Regions from separate parts of the Polaromonas sp. CG_9.11 genome, predicted to be linked through region 1. Evidence: riboswitches for the same ligand, from Rfam matches in the RefSeq annotation. Region 1 holds a riboswitch; the other holds the start of a gene.
What was found. A riboswitch is a leader RNA that binds a small molecule or an ion and turns the genes downstream of it on or off. The one in region 1 is predicted to bind thiamine pyrophosphate.
Positions count from the first base shown of each region.

Region 2: it holds a riboswitch for thiamine pyrophosphate, as region 1 does, so the genes downstream of both, thiC (phosphomethylpyrimidine synthase ThiC) here and IWX85_RS00250 (long-chain fatty acid--CoA ligase) in region 1, are expected to answer to the same signal.

Region 1 is NZ_JADOVE010000001.1:40,563-43,771, forward strand. It holds gene IWX85_RS00245 (ANTAR domain-containing response regulator) at 186-818, opposite strand; TPP riboswitch at 1,018-1,132, shown strand; gene IWX85_RS00250 (long-chain fatty acid--CoA ligase) at 1,200-2,318, shown strand; gene IWX85_RS00255 (acyl-CoA reductase) at 2,315-3,209, shown strand, end outside.
Region 2 is NZ_JADOVE010000021.1:87,520-90,728, forward strand. It holds gene thiC (phosphomethylpyrimidine synthase ThiC) at 1-1,715, opposite strand, end outside; TPP riboswitch at 1,807-1,921, opposite strand; gene IWX85_RS16705 (hypothetical protein) at 1,982-2,632, opposite strand; gene IWX85_RS16710 (flavodoxin family protein) at 2,914-3,209, shown strand, end outside.

The sequences.
Region 1 (3,209 bases):
GCTGTGCCAGCTGGAGCCGAGGGCTCGGCCAGAACTGAAAATTTCAAGCTAATCGGGCTTTGGCGCTTATCCTGCTTATGCAAGTTGCTATTAAATAAGTAGCATATTGGCTGCTGGCGTATCAAAAACCAATTTTTCTGGAGGTGCACTGCTGTTGTGCGCCGCACCATTTCGGCGTTGGCGGCCTAGCCGAGCAGGTCAGCCACATCCAGCATGCGCTGCGCCACCTCGCCCAGCCGCAGGCCCTTGTCCATGGCCGCCTTGCGCAATTTTTCATAAGCGGCCTGCTCCGAGAGGCTCTGGCGCTGCATCAGCAGGCCCTTGGCCCGGTCGATGACCTTGCGGTCTTTCAGTTCGGTGCGCGCATCGGCCAGTTCGCGGCGCAGACCTTGTTCGTGCTCGAAGCGCGCCATTGCCACGTCCAGGATCGGCCGGATGCGCGAAGGCGCCAGGCCGGCAACGATATAGGCGCAAACGCCTGCGGCCACCGCATCCTTCACATGCCGGGTGTCGTCGTCGTTGGTGAACAGCACGATCGGCCGGCGTTCTTCGCGCGTGGCCATGACGACGTGCTCGAGCGAATCGCGGGCATCGCTTTCGGCATCGACGATGATCATGTCGGGCTGTAACTGGGCCAGGCGCTCGCGCAAAAAGGTGTCGGCCGGCAGCGTGGCCACCAGGTTGAAGCCGCCTTCCAGCAGGCCGATGCGCAGCTGGCGCGAGCGCTCGGCCAGCGCCACGGCCGCCTCGTCGTCGGCATCGGCAACGACCAGATCCGGCGCAATGACCACCAGGCGCAGGGTATGGGGCAATGTCATGCGTTTTATAAGCAAAATTCATGCCGTTGCGATGCGCTATCAAGGGGGCAGCAGCATGTCGGGCGTGCTGGCGCGGCATAACGCCACGCTGCGCTGAGTCGGCCATCCCGGGTATGGTCACAGCGCAGGCGCGGTTCGTGGACGGGGCTGATGGAGAGCATTGCGCCGCATGAAGCAACAGGCCTCTGCGCGTAGAATCGGCTGCGCTTCGGGGTGCACTCCGGCCAGCGATGGCAGGACGGCTGAGATGGTTCTACCAAACCCGCGAACTTGAATCGGGTCATGCCGACGTAAGAAGAGCTGTCAGGAAAGGGTTCATAACCTTGCCATCGCGACTTTCGGAGCACCCTGCCAACGCGGACTCTTGAAGGAATGACGACCATGGATGCCCTTGACACCGCAACACCCGCCAGCCCGCCTGCGCTTACCGCCCAAATCGTTGACGGCGTGCTGGCCTTCATGGCGCAGGATGGCGTCACTGACGAAGCCTTCAACGCCCAGGCTTTGGCGCTGTTTGCCTACCAGTTTGCCCACAACACACCGTTCCAGCGCTTTTGCCGGCAGCGCGGCAAGACGCCGCGCACGGTCAAGACCTGGCAGGATATTCCGGCCGTTCCCATCACTGCCTTCAAGGCCTTGAGTCTTACCTGCCAGCCGCCTTCAAGCACTGACCGCGTATTCATGACCAGCGGCACCACGCAGGGTGACGTCAAGGGCAAGCACCATCACCCTACGCTGGCGGTGTACGACGCCTCGATGCGCGCCAACTTTGCCCGGCGCTTCATGCGCGGCCAGAGCAGCATCGCCATGGGCATCTTGTTTCCGACCGAAGAGGTGATGGCCAACTCATCGCTGGCGCATTACCTGGCGCTGGCGCTGCAAACCTTTGGCGCGGACGGCAGCCGCTACTTCATCGACGCCGCCGGACTTGACACGGCGGGCGTGTGTGCGGCGCTGGCGCAGGCCGAGGCCACGGCGCAGCCTTATGCGCTGCTGGGTGCCTCCTACAGCCTGGTGCACCTGATGGATGCGCTGGCGCAGCAGGGGCAAAAGTTTGCCCTGCCAGCGGGCAGCCGGGTACTGGACACCGGCGGTTTCAAGGGCCAGTCGCGCGAGATTCCCATGGTGCAGTTTTATGCGCAATTGACGGCGCTGCTGGGCGTGCCGCCGGAGCATTGCATCAACATGTACGGCATGACCGAGCTCAGCACGCAGTTCTACGACAACGGCAATGCGGTGCTGCCGGCGGTCAAGTCGGGCCCGCACTGGATACGTTCGCGGCTGGTCAACCCCTTGAGCGGCGCGGAGGTGGCACACGGCGAGCAGGGCGTGCTGGCGCACTGCGACCTGGCCAATTTCAACTCGGTGACGACCATTCTGACGGAAGACGTGGGCGTGGCGGTGTCGGGCGGGTTTTTGCTGCTCGGCCGCGCGCAAGGCACGCAGGCCAAGGGTTGCTCGCTGGCGGTGGAAGAATTTTTGCAGGCCGCACGCGCATGACGACGCTATACGCCGTGGCCGGCTACCTGCCGGGCTTCAAGGCCGAGGAACTGGCATGGCAGACGCTGCATTTTGGGACCGGCAGCGACCGGCTGGAAGTGGCCGTGCCGGTCCTGAGCCAGGCGCAATGGGCGGCGCTGGCCGAGCGCGTCAAGCAGGGCAGCCGGGCGTACCTCAAGACGCGCAGCGTGTCGCAGATCATCACGCTGGTCGATCGCGCCATCGCGCGCCTGTTGGACCGCAGCGACCCGTATCGTCAGCAGGCCGACCGGCTGCTCCCGCTGGTCACCGGCTACGACGCCGAGATGGTGCGGCTGGGGCTGACCAGTTACCTGAAAACCTTTCGCCAGCCACAGCTGCAGCGCTTCGTGGCCGAGGATTTTTCCAATCCCAAGCTGCTCGATGAATTCCAGCCGCGCCCCAAGGGCGGCTTTGCCAGGGCCGTGGGCCCGGAACTGCTGATTCACGTCTGGGCCGGCAATGTGCCGGGTTTGCCGCTGTGGAGTTTGATCTCAAGCCTGCTGGTCAAGTCGGGCAGCATTGGCAAGTTGCCCAGCGCCGAGCCGCTGTTTGCCGGCTGGTTCGCCCACCTGCTGGTGGAGCTGGACCCGGCGCTGGCTGATTGCCTGGCGGTGGGCTGGTGGAAGGGTGGCGACGCGCCGCTGGAGCAGGCGCTGTTTGCGCAGGCCGATCTGGTGCTGGCCTATGGCGGCAATGGCGCGCTGCAGGCGCTGCGCGCGCAGGTGCCCATTACCACCCGCTTTCTGGGCTTTGGCCACAAGCTCAGTTTTGGCATGGTGGCCCGTGCCGCGCTGGATGCGCGCAAGGCCCCGGCCACGGCGCAGCAGGCGGCTTGCGACGTGGTGCGCTATGACCAGCAGGGCTGCTATT
Region 2 (3,209 bases), on a different contig from region 1:
TTGGCATTTTCCTTCGGCAGCGTTTCGTCATGGTAGGCCATGGCCGTGTCCGGGTCGATGGCCAGGCGGAACTGGTCTTCCCAGCGGAACTCGAATCGCGCCTTGGAAACGGCGTTGTCCCACATCTGCGCGCCGGGGTAGCCCTTGGCCAGGTCGCCCGCGTGCGCGGCGATCTTGTAGGCAATCAGCCCCTGCTTCACGTCGTCGCGGTTCGGCAGGCCCAAATGTTCCTTAGGCGTCACATAGCACAGCATGGCCGTGCCGTACCAGCCAATGTTGGCCGCGCCCATCGCCGACGAAATGTGGTCGTAACCGGGCGAAATGTCGGTGATCAAGGGGCCGAGCGTGTAGAACGGCGCTTCAAAACAGGCCTCCAGCTGCTTCTCGACGTTTTCCTTCACCAGCTGCAGCGGCACATGGCCGGGGCCTTCGATCATCACCTGCACGTCGTGCTTCCAGGCGATCTGCGTGAGTTCGCCCAGCGTGTGCAGTTCGGCGAACTGCGCTTCGTCGTTCGCGTCGGCAATCGAGCCCGGGCGCAGGCCGTCGCCGAGCGAGAAGCACACGTCGTAGGCCTTCATGATTTCGCAGATGTCCTCGAAATGTTCGTACAAAAAGCTTTCCTTGTGGTGCGACAAACACCATTTCGCCATGATGGAGCCGCCGCGCGAGACGATGCCCGTCAGCCGGTTCGCCGTCAGCGGCACATAGGCCAGGCGCACGCCGGCGTGGATGGTGAAGTAATCGACGCCTTGCTCGGCCTGCTCGATCAGCGTGTCGCGAAAGATTTCCCAGGTCAGGTCCTCGGCCTTGCCGTTGACTTTCTCCAGCGCCTGGTAAAGCGGCACCGTGCCGATCGGCACCGGCGAATTGCGCAGGATCCATTCGCGCGTTTCGTGGATGTTCTCGCCGGTCGAGAGGTCCATCACGGTGTCGGCGCCCCAGCGGATCGACCACGCCAGCTTGTCCACTTCTTCCTCGATGCTCGACGTGACCGCCGAGTTGCCGATGTTGGCATTCACCTTGATCAGGAAGTTGCGGCCGATGATCATCGGCTCGGTTTCGGGGTGGTTGATGTTGTTCGGAATCACGGCGCGGCCGCGCGCCACTTCGTCGCGAACGAATTCGGCGGTGATGTCTTTTGGAATCGACGCGCCGAACGCGTGGCCGGTCTTGGGCACGCGCTCGGTCGCCAGGCGCTCGGCGAGCTGGGCGCGCACCAGGTTCTCGCGGATGGCGATGTATTCCATCTCGGGCGTGATGATGCCTTGGCGGGCGTAATGCATCTGCGACACGTTGGCGCCCGCCTTGGCGCGGCGCGGCACGGGCGCGTCGTTCATGCGCAAGGCCTTGAGGGTCGGGTCGTTCAGGCGTTCGCGGCCGTAGGCGCTGGTGATGCCGGGCAAGGCGTCGGTGTCGCCGCGCTCGGCAATCCAGGCGGCGCGCAGGGCGCCCAGGCCGCGCGTGATGTCGATGGCGACCAATGGATCGGTGTACACGCCCGACGAGTCAAACAGGCGCAGCGGCGGATTGGCTTCGCGGCGCGTTTCGCTGCCTTCGGCCACCAGCGTGTCGGTCAACGTGACCTCGCGAAACGGCACGCGGATGTCGGGCCGCGAGCCTTCGATGTAAATCTTGCGGGAACCGGGAAAAGGGGTGCGCGTGATGCGGCTGGTCAGGTCCGCTGCATCAACGGTCAAAGAAGTCTTGGCCATGGCTGTCTCCAGAAGGTGGTGGGTGCCTGCCTGGGGAGCCGGAGATGCCGCCGTAAGACCACCACGTGAAGCGGTGAAAAACGCAATACCGGAGCCAAAGTGCCTTGTTTCCTACGCGGGGATGATCCCGATCAGGTTCAGCGGGTCTCGCAAAATTGCGATCTCAGCCCCGGATGTGAACATCCTGGGCACCCCGACAAGCTGCGGCGATTGTAAGCACAGCAGCCGGCGGCAGGCAAGACCCGAGCGGTAAGCAGTTGCAGGCTTCAGCCAAAGCGGCTGGGCTGGCCCAGCAGTTTTTTCGCCAGCTCGTCGAGCAGCCTGGTGTTGACCTGCGCGGCCGGATAGGTGGTGGTGAGCACGCCGAACCCGCCCACATTGGTGATGCGAAAAGCGATGCAACCGGTGTCATGCTCGGGCGTCAGCGTGATGAAGGCGCGCGACTTGGTCTGGTAGTCGAACACATAGGCCAGCAGCTTGCCGCTGTCGGGGTGGCGCAGGTCCTTGCGTTCATGCGTGACCTGGCCGACCGACAGGCGCTGCATCACCCGTTCCAGATCGGGCGGAAAGTTGACGCTGACGGTGTGGGTCGCTACCTGCCCGGTGACCGGCAACAAGTCCCAGCCGACGCCGATGTAGTCGGACACCTCGGCATTGCGCAGCATCTTGCGGCGCGCATCACAGCGGAAATTGCGCTGCGCCAAGGCCGGAAACGGTGACTTGCCGTCCAGACTGTAGGCCCCTGGCGCAGGCGGCCGGATGACGTTGAGCTGGGCGCACAAATCCTGCAGATAGGCCAGCGCCGTCCGGCAGGCCTGCTCGCAGGCCTCGATGCCCGCCATGAGATCACGCTGCGCGCCGAGTTCCAGGCCTTGCAGCGCGTTGGCACGGCTTTTCAGCTCTGATAAAAAACTCATGGGCGACCCGCTTCCTGTTGCGTTTTGAGGCCAAAGCATAGCGCAAGCAGGGCAGCCCCGCAGCCGCACCAGATGCGCTTGCATGCGTGCCGATGAAAGTTTTTTTATGCTCGCATTGACATTCTGCTTGCTATATTTTTGATAGCTATACAGCCATCTAAATATTGCGCTATCGGGGTATTTGATGCTATTTTCATGCTGGACGGTAATTTTGCCAAGGGTGATGTAGGACAAAGTCCAGAAACAGCATTGAAATACCAATGCATGATTAAACTTGCCCGATGACTGAAGTTCGCAAAGGCCAGGCGCCAGCCACGTTGTCGCGCACCGTGTTTCATGAACGCTTCATGCAGTCCTTCATGGACCCGGCTTTCAGGGCCGAGGACCAAGCCATCTCGCGCGTCGAGGCCATCGCCTGGGACGCCTACCAGGAAGGCCGCAAGTCGCCGGTGACCCGCAAGGCCGGCCCGGGCTATGCCGATCCTGCCTATGACTTGTCAGTCGAATGGCTGGACACGAAGCAACAGATTGAAAAAGCACAGGCGGCCTGGAAAGAGCCTGCCACGCCATCGCGGGT